4 regions of the Shewanella alkalitolerans genome follow, and region 3 is predicted to be linked to each of the others. Evidence: predicted binding sites of a transcription regulator. Region 3 holds the regulator's gene; each other region holds the start of a gene.
The links. The regulator sigma-54, encoded in region 3, starts transcription at its own class of promoters, with help from an activator protein. The targets are predictions, from matches to a motif close to GTTGGCACGNNNNTNGNNT.
Positions count from the first base shown of each region.

Region 1: a site for sigma-54 is predicted at 2,042-2,060, ahead of K0J45_RS04315 (P-II family nitrogen regulator). Genes of this name have one in related genera too.
Region 2: a site for sigma-54 is predicted at 2,000-2,018, ahead of K0J45_RS13620 (DUF3192 domain-containing protein). Genes of this name have one in related genera too.
Region 4: a site for sigma-54 is predicted at 2,019-2,037, ahead of K0J45_RS00150 (TorF family putative porin). Genes of this name have one in related genera too.

Region 1 is NZ_CP080422.1:966,513-970,130, reverse strand. It holds gene K0J45_RS04325 (hypothetical protein) at 1-276, opposite strand, end outside; gene K0J45_RS04320 (ammonium transporter) at 395-1,645, opposite strand; gene K0J45_RS04315 (P-II family nitrogen regulator) at 1,658-1,996, opposite strand; gene K0J45_RS04310 (hydrolase) at 2,249-2,791, shown strand; gene nrfA (ammonia-forming nitrite reductase cytochrome c552 subunit) at 2,849-3,618, opposite strand, start outside.
Region 2 is NZ_CP080422.1:3,101,526-3,105,143, forward strand. It holds gene K0J45_RS13605 (Mpo1-like protein) at 126-425, opposite strand; gene K0J45_RS13610 (GNAT family N-acetyltransferase) at 418-1,068, opposite strand; gene K0J45_RS13615 (DUF2789 domain-containing protein) at 1,209-1,439, shown strand; gene K0J45_RS13620 (DUF3192 domain-containing protein) at 1,589-1,960, opposite strand; gene K0J45_RS13625 (hypothetical protein) at 2,109-2,444, shown strand; gene K0J45_RS13630 (Zn-ribbon-containing protein) at 2,444-3,217, shown strand; gene syd (SecY-interacting protein) at 3,272-3,618, opposite strand, start outside.
Region 3 is NZ_CP080422.1:3,914,547-3,918,164, reverse strand. It holds gene rapZ (RNase adapter RapZ) at 1-438, opposite strand, end outside; gene ptsN (PTS IIA-like nitrogen regulatory protein PtsN) at 435-878, opposite strand; gene hpf (ribosome hibernation promoting factor) at 881-1,168, opposite strand; gene K0J45_RS16955 (RNA polymerase factor sigma-54) at 1,199-2,686, opposite strand; gene lptB (LPS export ABC transporter ATP-binding protein) at 2,821-3,552, opposite strand; gene lptA (lipopolysaccharide transport periplasmic protein LptA) at 3,549-3,618, opposite strand, start outside.
Region 4 is NZ_CP080422.1:31,262-34,879, forward strand. It holds gene K0J45_RS00145 (DNA-3-methyladenine glycosylase I) at 1-591, shown strand, start outside; gene K0J45_RS00150 (TorF family putative porin) at 993-1,748, opposite strand; gene K0J45_RS00155 (efflux RND transporter periplasmic adaptor subunit) at 2,173-3,333, shown strand; gene K0J45_RS00160 (efflux RND transporter permease subunit) at 3,343-3,618, shown strand, end outside.

The DNA of each region.
Region 1 (3,618 bases), 1.6 Mb from region 3:
GCCCTCGGTTTGATACAGATAGGGGCGATAGAAACTCGCGCCGCAACGATAGTAGGCATAGGGCAACTTAAACAGCACGCAGCCCAAGGGCAGACTCTGTAATATCTGAATCTGCTGCTGCAAACGCAGGGATTCCCGCCACTCAAAGTCCTGCTGCACCTTGTCGCGCACGGCGAAGGCGTCGAAGGGTTCGCTCGACTTACGCACCACCACCTGGCCCGCCTGCAACTGAATTGAGACCAGCAACGAAAACAACACCCAGAGAGACTGCTTCATGTTAGCGCTCCTCACACCATACTTTTCGATAGCATAATACAAAAGACAGGGTCCGCACCATGAGGTACGGACCCTGTTAATTCTACTATCAGTGTTGGCAATCTGTTTTGACTAGCCGTTAACTGGCGCTCTTGAGTGAGACAAACTCTGGGTAAGCATCGATGCCGCAATCCGATGCATCCATACCGTTGTACTCTTCCTCTTCTGAGACACGGATCCCCATGGTGATCTTGAGGATATACCAGGCCGCGAAAGAAACCCCGAATACCCAAGCGAAAATGACCGAAGCGCCATAGAGCTGACCCAAAACTGTCGCATCCGCATTTGACAACGGCACCAGCATCACACCGAACAGGCCGGCAACCCCATGCACCGAAATTGCACCGACAGGATCGTCAATCTTAACTCTGTCGAACATCACGATGGAGAAAACCACCAGACCGCCGGCCACCATGCCGATAACTCCGGCAAGAGGCAGCGATGGCGACAAAGGATCTGCGGTGATCGCCACCAGGCCCGCCAAGGCGCCGTTTAAGATCATGGTCAAGTCCGCCTTACCCCATACCATCTTGCACACCACTAGGGCAGAGACAGCGCCGAAGGCGGCTGCAGAGTTAGTGTTAACGAAGATCTTCGCCACCGCCGACGCGTTCTCGGCATCAGACACCAGCAGCTGAGAGCCACCGTTAAAGCCGAACCAACCCATCCACAGGATGAACATACCTAAGGTTGCCATCGGCAGGTTAGAACCAGGGATAGGATTCACCTGACCGTTAGGGCCATACTTGCCCTTACGAGCGCCGAGTAACAAGACACCCGAGATAGCCGCAGCCGCGCCCGCCATGTGTACTATGCCACTACCGGCGAAGTCGACAAACCCAGCCTCAGAGAGGAAACCGCCGCCCCAGGTCCAGTAACCTTCAACTGGATAGATAACCCCAGTCATTACCACAGAGAAGATAAGGAAGGCCCACAGCTTCATACGCTCGGCAACGGCGCCCGAGACGATAGACATAGCGGTCGCCACAAACACCACCTGGAAGAAGAAATCCGATTCCAGCGCGTGGTCGGCATCGCTTGCCTGAGCACCAATGAGGCTGGCGAACGATGGTAACCAGCCACCCTCGGCGTTATCCACGTACATGATGTTGTAACCCACCACCAGATACATGATACAGGCGATAGAATAGAGACAGACGTTCTTGGTTAAGATCTCTGTGGTGTTCTTAGAGCGCACCAGACCCGCTTCCAACATGGCAAACCCGGCCGCCATCCACATCACCAGCGCGCCAGAGATCAAGAAATAAAAGGTGTCGAGAGCAAACTTCAACTCAGATACTGTCGCACCTAGTGTTACTAACTCTTCCATTGGAATTCCCCCTTAAAGTGCTTCGTTATCGAGTTCGCCGGTACGGATACGGATCACCTGATCGAGATCCGTCACGAAAATCTTGCCGTCGCCTATCTTGCCCGTATGCGCCGCCGCGACGATGGACTCGATAAGGTGATCGACGTTTTCAGCCTTAGTGGCGATATCCAGTTTGACCTTAGGCAGAAAATCCACCTGGTATTCGGCGCCACGATAGAGCTCTGTATGGCCTTTCTGACGTCCGAACCCCTTCACCTCGGTCACCGTCATCCCCTCAATCCCCAACCCTGCAATGGCTTCTCGCACATCATCGAGTTTGAATGGCTTGATTATTGCGCTGATTAATTTCATTACCGCCTCCGACTCATCTTAGTATTCTTGCTGATGCCAAAGGCAATTCAATCATCAGGCCAATATTACAAAACCTTAACATTCATAAACTTAGTAATAGCAGCGTCCTTCATGCTGCATATAAATGCACCAATTAGGTGCGACTATGCACCGAGCGCACAAAAATAGCGCAGTCGCCTATTCGACTTATGACGAATTGGGTGGCGAAATTATCCGGGTATGATGGAGTCATCACCCATAGAGGAGCGCCCTATGTTGCAACCACAGGAATGTGTACTCGTCATCGTCGATGTCCAGGGAAAGCTGGCGACCCTGATGCACCAGGCAGAGGAACTGGAAACCCGGCTCACCACACTGATAAAGGCGGCCGAGCTGTTTGATATCCCTGTCGTCTGGCTTGAGCAGCTACCCGATAAGCTGGGGGCCACCAGCCCGGCATTGGCCGAGCTGCTTACGCCTCATTATCAGCCTATCCCTAAGGCTCACTTTAGCGGCTGGCACGCCGAGCCCTTCAGACAGGCACTGCTGCAGTATGGCAGGCACAAGGTATTGCTCGCCGGCATAGAGACTCACATCTGCGTCTATCAGACCTGCCGGGATCTGCTGGACAACGAATATGAGGTGCACTTGGTGACCGATGCCGTCTCTTCGCGAACCGAGGCCAATAAGCAATTAGGCTGTGAGATGATGACCCAGCACGGCGCCTTGCTGACCAACAGCGAGTCTTTGCTGTTTGAGCTGCAGGCAGAGGCCAGTGGCGACAGATTCAGGGCCCTGCTGAAGATGATAAAGTAGTGAAGATATAAAAAAGCCCCGGATAACCGGGGCTTTTACTATGCAGGGGGGGAGAAATTAGTAAGTTGCTTCGCGCTTTTTAGCTTCGGCATCCCACTTAGGAAGAACAGTCTTCTTGAACTCTGCCTTGTCGGCATTCAACTTGTTCATGTCCATACCCAGTGCAGCTTGCGCCTTGGCCTTGGTAGAAACATCTGGGAAGGCGATAGGTTGCTTAACACCTTTAGCTGCTAGCAGTTGCGCTAGTTTGATGCGTGCATCACCAGCCTTATCTACCGCAGTACCTAGGATGCGTAGCGCTTCGTCAGCTGCGTGAGCCGCAACACCGTGAGAGGCGGTTGCATAGTCCCAGCGCCATTGTGCGTGACGAATATCCATTAAGATTGGCTTCATTTCAGCTTCAGTTGCACCCGCATCCCAAGCCGCTTTAGCTTCGAAGTGCGCCTTAACTAGCTGAGACTCAGCACGTGCCTTAAGGTCAGCAACCTTAACTTTACGCTCTTTAGTCAGGTTAACCATGAACTCCTTGCTTTGAGTATGACAAGTCGCACAAGTCTCTTCGAAGCGATCGAATGGGTTACCTACTTTATGGTCGGTAAACTTACGGCCTTCAGCATTCTTCACCTTAGGCATATGACAGTCAGTACAGGTAACGTTGTTCTTACCGTGTACGCCTAGCTGCCAAGTTTCATAACCTGGGTGCTGTGCTTTCAGCATAGGTGTCTTAGATACGGCGTGAGTCCAGTCTTTGAACTCCATGTTGTCGTAGTAGACTTCCATCTGCTCAACTGTTGTACCCATATCCCAAGGGAACTTAACAAAACCTT
Region 2 (3,618 bases), 810 kb from region 3:
ACCTACCAGTAGCGACTTTGCTATTAATGACCTTACCTTTAATGACAAGACGCCGAATATTCAGCCTTAATGCCCAGTCCCATAATGTCCAGGCGCTCAATGTCCAAATTATTCGCGACTGGCCTTTATCGACGGCCGGTTAGCCACTGAGCCAACATCACCCAGTCGGCAAAGAAGCTGTATAAGGGGTACTCGAAGGTTGCGGGCCGGTTTCGCTCAAACACGAAATGCCCTATCCAGGCTGCACCATAACCCAGAACAGGCAGCAGCCAGAGTAGCCAATACTTGGCTAGCACAATGGCCACCACCAGGAGCGCGATCACCGACAGACTACCCCCATAGTGCAGGGCGCGGCATCTGGGATCCCTATGTTGCGACAGGTAGAAGGGATAGAAGTCTTTGAAGCTGGTGTAGCGCTTACTCAATCTCAGGGCTCCGGTAGAAAAGCAGCTCGCCCGGCACCCCGCCTATGACGAGGCGTTCGATGGGCGCAAAATCCATGGAGGAAAACAGATGAGCATGATCATCCTGGGTCACATAAACCCCCACCCCTTCGAGCTCTGGTTGCTCGTCACACCAGCTCATCACAGCCTGGATCAAACGTCTACCTAACCCCTTATGCTGCTCGATCGGTGTGACGGCAATAAACTGCAATATGCCGCATTGAGTGCTGGGTAGATGCTCTAGAATCGAAGATTCTTTCTTCATCAGTGCCTGGGTCGACTGCCAGCCGGCGCTCAGCAACATCTTCAGGCGCCAATGCCAGTATCTGGCCTCCCCCAATGGCACCTGCTGGGTCACGATACAAGCCAAGCCAATCAGGCGCTCCTCCTCAAACAGGCCGATCAATGCCTGCTCCTCTTGCCACAGGGTGTGCAACTCCTCGCGAATGGCACCGCGTAGCTTCTGCTCATATTGCGCCTTGTCTCCCTTATGCAGGGCAGCAATAAAGAAGGGGTCGTCATGGTAGGCGTTATAGAGAATCGAGGCGGCGACGCGTAGGTCTTCGGCGGTTAAATAGACAGCTTTATAGGTTTCGTTAACAGGTGGGGTAGCTGTTGTCATCATTGCTGTTATTCCTTGATCCAGATCAACATGGTCCAATGTAACAAGCTTGTAAAAAAGTGCAAACTTTAATCGATTCGAAACTTTATCAATTTATCGCATACTAAATAGAAGCACCTCATCATCAACAAGCGAGGGATAAGATGGACATCACACAACCGGATCTAGCCACCCTATTTGACCAACTCGGCCTGCCGAGTGAACCCGATGCCGTTGAGGCTTTCATCAAGCAGCATTCCATCGCCGCGGAGATCCATATCGCCGAGGCCCCCTTTTGGACCCAGGCCCAGAGGCACTTTTTAGCCGAAGCCTTAGCAGAAGATGCCATGTGGACAGAGGTGATCGATCACCTCGATGCTCAGCTTCGCACTTAGATAGCGAGGCTTAAACATCCTCTTATGACTCGGGTATCTGGGACTAAAGAATAGGCTTAAAAATTAGGCTTCGAAAAGTCTCACTTGTGAATGGCTTATACAAAAAAGGCAAGCCGAACTGGCTTGCCTTTTTACTAAAGAGTATCCCATTACATGTTGTGGTAGGCCTTCTCACCCCAGCCAACGACGCGATTGTCTGTGATCACGATAGGCGTACATTCATCCTTGGTGGTGGTGCCATCTTCGCGCGTACGCTGGGTACGATAGTAGAGCACGTTGATCGTCTTATCTTGCTTGGTATAGGCCTCGTTAAAATCGGCGGTGCCCATAAGTGTCATCACCTGATCGCGCGTCATCCCCAAGGACAACTTAGACAAATTCACGCGATTCTGCTCCTGCACGCGCTCCCAAGAATTACCCGTGCTCCAGCCCTTGTCACCTTCACCCACATTCAATACACACCCAGATAGCACTAAACTGGTAGCGCCGAAGACCAATGCTGTTATTAATTTTGTTTTCACTTTCACGTCCTGTTTATCTATTATAACTGGATTCAGGTAAAGCAAAGCTTATGCCAAACAGATATATCTATAATTTTCAACAGTTTGAAGTAAGCCCAAGGTTCAAGTGTATGTCTGTCAGGCTAAAAAGTAAGGAATTTCACCAATCATGAGTCCACTAGAACAGGTGCTGGTCGCCGCACGTAAATTGAGTCTGGCGGGTAAGCCTCCCAGCCTGGCATTGATCAAGGCAAGTTTGGGCAACTCGCTGCCCATGCCTATCCTGGTTCAAGGATTACAACGCTTTAAATCTATGTCAGCCGATGAGCAGGCGGCGATAGTGGTAACCACAAGCGCGCCAGCAGCAAATTTCCAAAGCGACGACGCTACGCCAACGCTGGCCCAGCTCGCCGAGCAGGTTGCCAGGCTCACAGCCAATCAACAGGCCTTGGTTGAGCGTATCAGCGAACTCGAAGCCAAATTAAGCAACAAGGACCCCCGCTGATGCACGTGGTGGAACTGAGATTCGAGTGTTTTGACAACACCACTATCACGGCCGCCGAACGCGCGATTAATGGTCTGCTGGAAGCCTACCGGGCCAATGGCCAGGTACTAGGCCGTGAATTTGCCGTGGCCTTCAACGAAGGGGAGTTCAGGGTGCGCCTGCTGCTGCCAGAAAAGAGTAGCTTGGCCAAACGTTTCAACAGCCCCTGGGTCAATTACGCGCTCGAGGAGCTTACCCAGGCTAAGCTGCTGCATCCAAGGGAAAAATATATCGGCCAGGATATCAACTCTGAAGTCAGCAGCACTGAGACGCCCAGCTGGCAACTGCTCTACACCAGCTATGTGCACATGTGCTCGCCACTACGAAACGGCGATACCCTACAACCCATTCCCCTGTATCAGATCCCTGCGACCTTCAACGGCGATCACAAGCGGGTGATCAAGTGGCAAACCGAATGGCAGGCCTGCGATGAGCTGCAGATGGCGGCGGCCACCAAGGCGGAGTTCGCCGCCTTAGATGAATTGAGCCAGTGTGACAGCGATCTGTTTCGCCGTGGCTGGGATCTGCGTGGACGCATCGAATACCTCACCAAGATCCCCACCTACTACTATCTCTACCGCGTGGGCGGCGAGAGCCTGGCCGCCGAGCAGCAAAGGCCCTGTCCTCGCTGCGGCAACACTCACTGGCTATTGGAAACCCCTTTGTTGGATCTTTTCCACTTCAGGTGCGACAACTGCCGCATCGTCTCCAACATCTCCTGGGATCACCTCTAATGGCTGTTCGCGCTCACTCTCTTCTCGCGAGCTAATTATCTTTTAACACACCGACTATCTCCCTGAGCGCAGGTGCCACCACATGGTCTTGAGTCGCTGCCAAATCCCGGGATGATCTGTCTCGGGCATAGGCACTTCGACCGGTTTCTGCGGCGGGCAGACTCGCGGGCGAAGAGAGGCGATAAAATCCTCCAGGCTAGCGGCCAGTTGACGATGGGGCTGCTCGCCTGGGATCTCTATCCAGACGCTACCGGTCTCGTTCTCCACCACCAACATCTCATCCCCCTCCCCCAGCACACCGATAAACCAGGTCGCAGGCTGTTTCAGCTTCTGCTTCATTATCAGATGGCCGATAAGGTTTTGCTGCAGATATTCAAAATCTTGTTGGTTCCAGGGCTGCA
Region 3 (3,618 bases):
GTCGCTCAACTCATAGATGTTGAGGTTAGAGGTGTCGATATAGTGATCCACCAGTTTAGCTATGGGGTCGAGCAGCTTGCCCTCGAGCTGAATTGCCTCCTTGAGGGAGACCTTAGAGCGCGACAGCGGATGTAGCCTGCGGGTCTCGCTGTAGCGCTTGAGCAGTACATTGTCGCTTGAGTTCAGGAAGAAACTTAAGATTTCGGTATCTTTGGGGAGCTTGGCCAGCTGCTTTTCCAGCTGGATCTCTTCGCTGGGCATGTTGCGCACATCGACGCTGATGGCCACGAGATCGCTGCGCCCCTTGAGCTGCTCCAGCAGGGACTCCATCATCTGCAAGGGCAGATTGTCGACACAGTAGTAGCCTAGATCTTCTAGGACCCTGAGTGCGACGGATTTTCCCGATCCTGAGCGTCCGGATACCAAAACCAATTTCATTGGGTGATCACCTGATAGAGTTCGGATTCATCTTGGGTCTTTCTTAGCTGCTTCATGATCGCCTTATCATTGAGCTTCTCGGCCATAGCGGCCAGGGTGCTAAGATGTTGCTCGCATTGATCTGCGGGCACCAATAACGCAAAAAGGATATCGACGGGCTGATTGTCAATGGCATCGAATGCAATTGGTTCAGCACATTTCACCAGTACGGCCACGGGTTGATCTATGTTAGTCAGCCGTCCGTGAGGAATCGCGATACCATTGCCTATACCTGTGCTGCCCATTTTCTCTCGAGCCAGAAGGCTTTCAAATATTTCTTGAGAGGAGAGGGTGGGGTACTGGACAGCGGCTAAGTCGCTGATAAGCTCCAGTACCTTTTTCTTACTGCCCGGAGTGGCGCAGGTGGTGCACTCCGGCCGCAGGATGGTACTCAGTTCCATCGTTAATGTTTAGTAAGCTTCTCTTTGTGTTTAATGACCTGACGATCGAGTTTGTCAATCAGGGAGTCTATCGCGGCATACATGTCCGCATGTTCGGATGTTGCGAACACTTCTCCGCCACGGAGATGTAACTTTGCCTCAACCTTCTGTTGCAACTTTTCGACATTTAATACAACGTGCACATTATTGATCTGATCGAAATGACGTTCAAGCTTTGTGAATTTCTCTTCGATGTAGCTTCGTAGAGATTGGGTGATCTCGATATGGTGCCCAGTCAGGTTTATTTGCATAAAGATAGTCCTCCAGTTTCCAGGTTTGTTTTATAAGCTCTTGCGCTGATTCGAGGGCGGTATAAGCATTGCCTCGCGATACTTGGCAATGGTGCGTCTAGCCACCTTAATCCCCTGTTCGGCCAAGAGTTGAGCCATCTTGCTGTCGCTCAATGGCTTTTTCTGGTTTTCCGCAGCAACCAGCTTCTTAATGAAGGCACGTATTGCTGTTGAAGAGCACTCTCCGCCATCGTCGGTACCGACGTGACTGGAGAAGAAGTATTTGAGCTCGAAGATCCCTCTCGGGGTATGCATATATTTTTGCGTGGTCACACGTGAGATGGTGGATTCATGCATCTCCACCGCCTCGGCGATGTCGTTCAGTACCATGGGCTTCATCGCCTCTTCGCCAAATTCGAAGAAGCCTTGCTGGAAGTCGACGATACAGTTGGTCACCTTGAGCAGGGTCTCGTTGCGACTCTCAAGGCTCTTGAGGAACCATTTGGCTTCCTGCAGGTGGCCGCGAATAAACTGGCCATCCGCTTGACTCTTAGTGCTGCGGGCCATGGCGGCATACTGCTGGTTGACGTTGATCTTGGGCATGCTGTCTGGGTTAAGCTCGACTACCCAGCGTCCCTTCTTCTTGGTGACGGTCACATCCGGGATCACGTACTCGTCGCGGCTGGCGGTGATGGCGAGGCCTGGACGGGGATTCAGGGTCTGGATCAGGGCGATGGCATCCCTCAGTTCATCTTCCTTGAGCTTGGTCTTGCGCATCAGCAGACGGAAGTCGCGTCCGGCGATGAGATCCAGGTGTTCTTTGATCAGCATGCGGGCGTTGGCTATGTGCGGTGTATCGTCGCTGTACTGGGCCAGCTGGATCGTCAGACATTCGCTGAGGTCGCGGGCCGCCACACCAATGGGGTCGAAGTGTTGTACCCGTTTGAGTACCGCCTCGACCTCGTCGAGTTCGATCTCTGGGTCGCCCATGGCCTCGAGAATATCTTCGCAGGTCTGGGTCAGGTAACCGCGCTCGTCGATGGCGTCGATGATGGCGGTGGCGATGGCCAGGTCGTTATCGGAAAAAGGGGTCAGGTTCTTCTGCCATTCCAGGTGTTCGTATAGACCTTCGCTGGTCTCGCCCTGAAAAGGCATGTCGTCGTCGCGCATGGCGCCCGAGCTTGAGTTTGGTGAGGCGGTGTAGACCTCATCCCAGGTGGTATCCACCGGCAGCTCGTCTGGCATTGAGTCTTGAGTCAGGGCGTCTGAGGTCTCGACCCCTGAATTATCCTGGCTCGAATCCAGCTCTATCTTGTCGTCGTACTTGTTGTCGAAGCTGTCGCTGACGCTATCGTCTTGCAGCTCGATGCTGGCGCTCTCCTGCTCTTCATCCAACTCCAGTAGCGGGTTGGATTCTAATGCCTGCTGGATCTCCTGCTGCAACTCTAATGACGACAACTGCAACAGACGTATGGCCTGTTGTAGCTGGGGCGTCATGGTGAGATGCTGACCCATTTTGAGCTGAAGTGACGCTTTCATCGTACTGCTATTCCCTTGTTTCTAATTATAAAATGAGAAAGCTCTGGCTATATGTGCCGGACAAATATATCGGATAGTGCCTAAAGCCACAATTAACGCATGGTTTTTCCTCTGTGGCCCCATTATAAGATTAACTATAGCTTGAATTGTTCACCTAAGTACACTGCTCGTACTTGCTGGTTGTCTAAGATTTCGGCGGGTGTGCCCTCGGCGATCAGATTACCATGGCTGACGATATAGGCTTTCTCGCAGACGTCTAATGTTTCGCGCACGTTGTGGTCGGTGATCAACACCCCCAGGCCGCGATTCTTAAGCTGCTCGATGATCTTCTTGATGTCGATAACCGAGATGGGATCGACCCCGGCGAACGGCTCGTCGAGAAGAATAAACTTAGGGTTGGCGGCAAGCGCCCTGGCGATCTCCACCCGGCGACGTTCACCGCCCGAGAGCGCCATGCCGTGGCTGTCACGGATATGGGTGATGTGAAACTCTTCCAGCAGGTGTTCCAGCTCCTCTTCGCGGCCATCGTTATTAAGATCGCTGCGGGTCTGGAGCACGGCCATGATGTTGTCCCGCACCGAGAGCTTACGGAAGATACTGGCTTCCTGCGGCAGGTAGCCTATGCCTTTGCGGGCGCGTAGGTGCATTGGGTCTAGCGTCAGGTCGTCATCGTCGATAAAGATGCGGCCCTTGTCGCTCTGTACCAGGCCGACGACCATGTAAAAGGTGGTGGTCTTGCCGGCGCCGTTTGGCCCCAGCAGGCCGACGATCTGCCCGGTCTTTACCGTGAGGCTCACGTCTTGGACAACGGCACGACTCTTATAGCTCTTGGCGAGGTTCTCCGCCTTCAAGATCAGGTCTGTCATTGTTTTTCCTGTTCTGGTTTCTTCTCGGGCTTCTGCTCTGGCTGGATCTGTTCCTGATAGTTCTCA
Region 4 (3,618 bases), 640 kb from region 3:
CAGGATCAGATTGCCGAGTATACGGATGCCGAGTTGCTGTCAGAGCTGAGTAAGAAGGTGTTTCAATCGGGATTTGTATGGCGCATCGTCGACAACAAGTGGCCGGCCTACGAGGCGGCCTTCTTTAACTTCGAGCCCCACAAGATCTTGATGCTATCGCCGGAGCAGATCCAGCAGCGTGCCAGCGACCCCGAGTTGATTCGCCACCTGAAGAAGACCATGGCGATATATGATAACGCCCTGATGGTGCATGATATTAAGCTCGCCCACGGCAGCTTCGCCAAGTTTATTGCTCAGTGGCCCAGCGATAATATCATAGGGCTCTGGGCCGAGCTGAAACGCCTGGGCTGCCGACTGGGTGGCAATACCGGCCCCTATTTTCTGCGCACCATAGGCAAAGATACCTTTCTGCTGACCGAAGATATCAAGGGATATCTTCAGGCCCACAAACTGATCGATGCCGGTTTTACCTCTAAACGTGGTTTGACCCAGGTGCAGGAAGTATTCAATGAATGGCAGGGGCAGTCGGGCCGCTCTCTGGCGGAGATCAGCCGTATCCTCGCCTGTGGCGTGGGTGATAACCGGATATAACCTAGCTCCGTCTAAACACCTGGGATAAGTATTCTGACCCCCATGGATGGGGGGAATGCCAAAAAATGTCAGGAACATCAAAGGCCATGGACACCGGGGATAAATATATCCCTATATAAATTCCCTCTATGCTCACTGACCCCCATGGATGGGGAAATGCCAAAAAATGTCGGGAGCATTTTTGGCCCTATACAAATCCCCTCTTTGTCCACTGACCTTCATGGATGAAGGAAATGCCACTTGATGTCGGGAACATCAAAGGCCATGGACACCGGGGATATTTTTGGCCATGTACAAATCCCCTCTATGCTCATCCCTGAGCACCGGGGATAAATATATCCCTATATAAAAAAGCCAGCCCGAGGGCTGGCAAAACGTGCAGAGATTGGAAACTGCTGTGCTTAGAAACTCTTGCTGACGCCGATAACGACTCGGTCATCAAAAATCTTGGTTTGTGTACCGTACACCTTGTGGCTCTCATCCACTGTGCTGCCGTGGTATCTGAGATCGAAACTCAGGCCGGCGAATGTTTTGCTTACACCCAGGTTCCAGTGACCCCAGCCTTCGGCGCCGTTACCATCCAGATCCTGATAGCCGACACTGGCAGACAAGTTAATGCCATTGTCGAACTGGTAGCTTGGATGGATGGCGTAGTTCACGCCTTGCCAGCCATCGACACCGAACCAGTCATCGACCGTCGGGGTCACTTCCAGTTGTAGGTTAGTGCGGCCGAACTGCTTACCCACCTTGAGCCATAACTCTGTGTAGTTAGAGTATGAGGCGCCAGGGTAGAGGTAGGAGAAGAGCATGACATCATAGGTGATACCAGAATCGCCGAAGGTGCCCGCCTTACCTATGTAGGGAGCGGTGACGATTTCAAGGTTTGGATCGGCAAACTTGATGTTGGAGGCATACACACCGCCGTACCAGCCTTGATCATTTCCCCATCCCAGCGTGCCTTGCACGACAGGGACGTCGCCATCCATGGTTTCTGACTCACCACGAAAGACATAATCTGAGGCAAAGGTCAGCTTGCCTGTGATATTGCCGCCTAAGACTTGGGTGTCTTGCGCTTCGGCCATGACGCCGCTTGCGGCTAACAGGCTGCCAAGGAGTATCGAGCATTTTAACTGGGTTAAGGTCTTCATCATCTTCATCTCATCTAGCTGTTGTTTGGCTGATGAGGCGACTATAGGCCCAAGATGTGAATGGCCTTATCGGCACAGATGAACTGATCAAATAAAGATGTGAACAATTATGAATAGGTCTGAATTAACCCCATGTTTCATATGGTGTTAGTTTTCATCATGCCTGGATGACAGCGATCACATTTTAGACACAAAAAACGCTAAAACAGGGTGAAAACACGCAATTTTTAACTGTTTTTTAACAAGAAAACATGATTAAAAATAAAAATTTGCATTAACTTACAATATCTCTGCCCACATCTTCTTGTTGACCTTGGCTAGGTGTGAGATAAATAGTTTCTAAATCTTTTTTTAATTTTGCTTCCTCAAGATACCCCATAGCGCCTTACCCGTGCATGGGTGTTTTTTGTTGCGGCTTTGATTAGGAGTTCTCATGCGGCAAATAGTAAAAATTGCCTCGTTAGTTAGTGTGGCGTTATGGATAACAGGTTGTGGCCAGGACGAGAACCAAGGTCATTCGGCAGCAGCCCCAAGAAGCATGGAGGTTGGGGTGGTTCAGGTTGCCGAGCAGCCCCAGGCTATTCAGGTTGAGCTACCGGGTCGCAGCAAGGCATATCTTGAGGCCGAGGTGCGTCCTCAGGTGTCGGGTATCATCACCGAACGCGGCTTCGTCGAGGGTGGCGAGGTAACCGAAGGCCAATCTCTCTATCAGATCGATTCGTCGACCTATAAGGCGGCGCTGGTCAGTGCCGAGGCCGATCTGGCCCGTGCCAATGCCAGCCTGGTATCTGCCAAGGCCAAGGCAGCCAGATATAAGGCCTTGATCAAGACTGATGCTATCAGCCAACAAGATTTCGACGAGGCTGATGCCCTCTACAAAGAGGCGCTGGCTAACGTGACCGTGGCCAAGGCGGCGATTAACACGGCTAAGATTAACCTGGAATACACTCAGGTGAAGGCGCCTATCTCGGGCCGTATCGGTAAGTCTTCCGTGACTGCCGGTGCCCTGGTGACGGCGAATCAGAGCGCCGCACTGGCGACGATTCAACAGCTGGATCCTATCAACGTCGATATCGCTCAATCTAGCGCTCAGCTGCTACGCCTCAAGGCCAAGCTTAAGCAGGGACAACTGCAGGCGGCTGACAATGCCGATGTACGTCTGATCCTGGAAGATGGCACGGCATACGAGCACATGGGGTCTCTCAGATTCGCCGAGGTGAGTGTCGATGAGAACACTGGTTCGGTAACCCTAAGGGCCGAATTCCCTAACCCGGATGGCGTATTGCTACCTGGCATGTATGTGCGCGCCGTATTGAACGCGGGTACAGATCCTAAGGCGATTCTGGTGCCGCAGAAGGCTGTTACCCGTAATACCAAGGGTCAGGCCGTTGCCATGGTGATTGGTGCCGAGAGCAAGGTTGAGCCAAGAGTCGTGACGACCGCCGAGGTGATCGATCATCAGTGGCGCATCACCAGCGGCTTGAAGGCTGGCGATCAGCTGATTGTCGAGGGATTACAGAAGATACGTCCGGGCGCCCCTGTGGTGGGTAAACCACTCAGCGAGATGCAATCAGACAAGCAACCACAGAAGTAAGGTAAAGTTATGGCTCGTTTTTTCATCGATCGCCCTATCTTTGCCTGGGTGATTGCAATTATTGTTATGTTGGCCGGGGTGCTCTCTATCATGAAGCTTCCCGTGTCGCAGTACCCGAGTATTGCGCCGCCGACCGTGGTGATTAACGCCATCTATCCGGGTGCGTCTGCCAAGACCATGGAAGACACTGTGACCCAGGTGATCGAGCAGCGCATGACGGGTATCGACCATCTGCGTTACATCTCGTCCACCAGTGACAGCTTTGGTAATGCGCAGATCACCCTG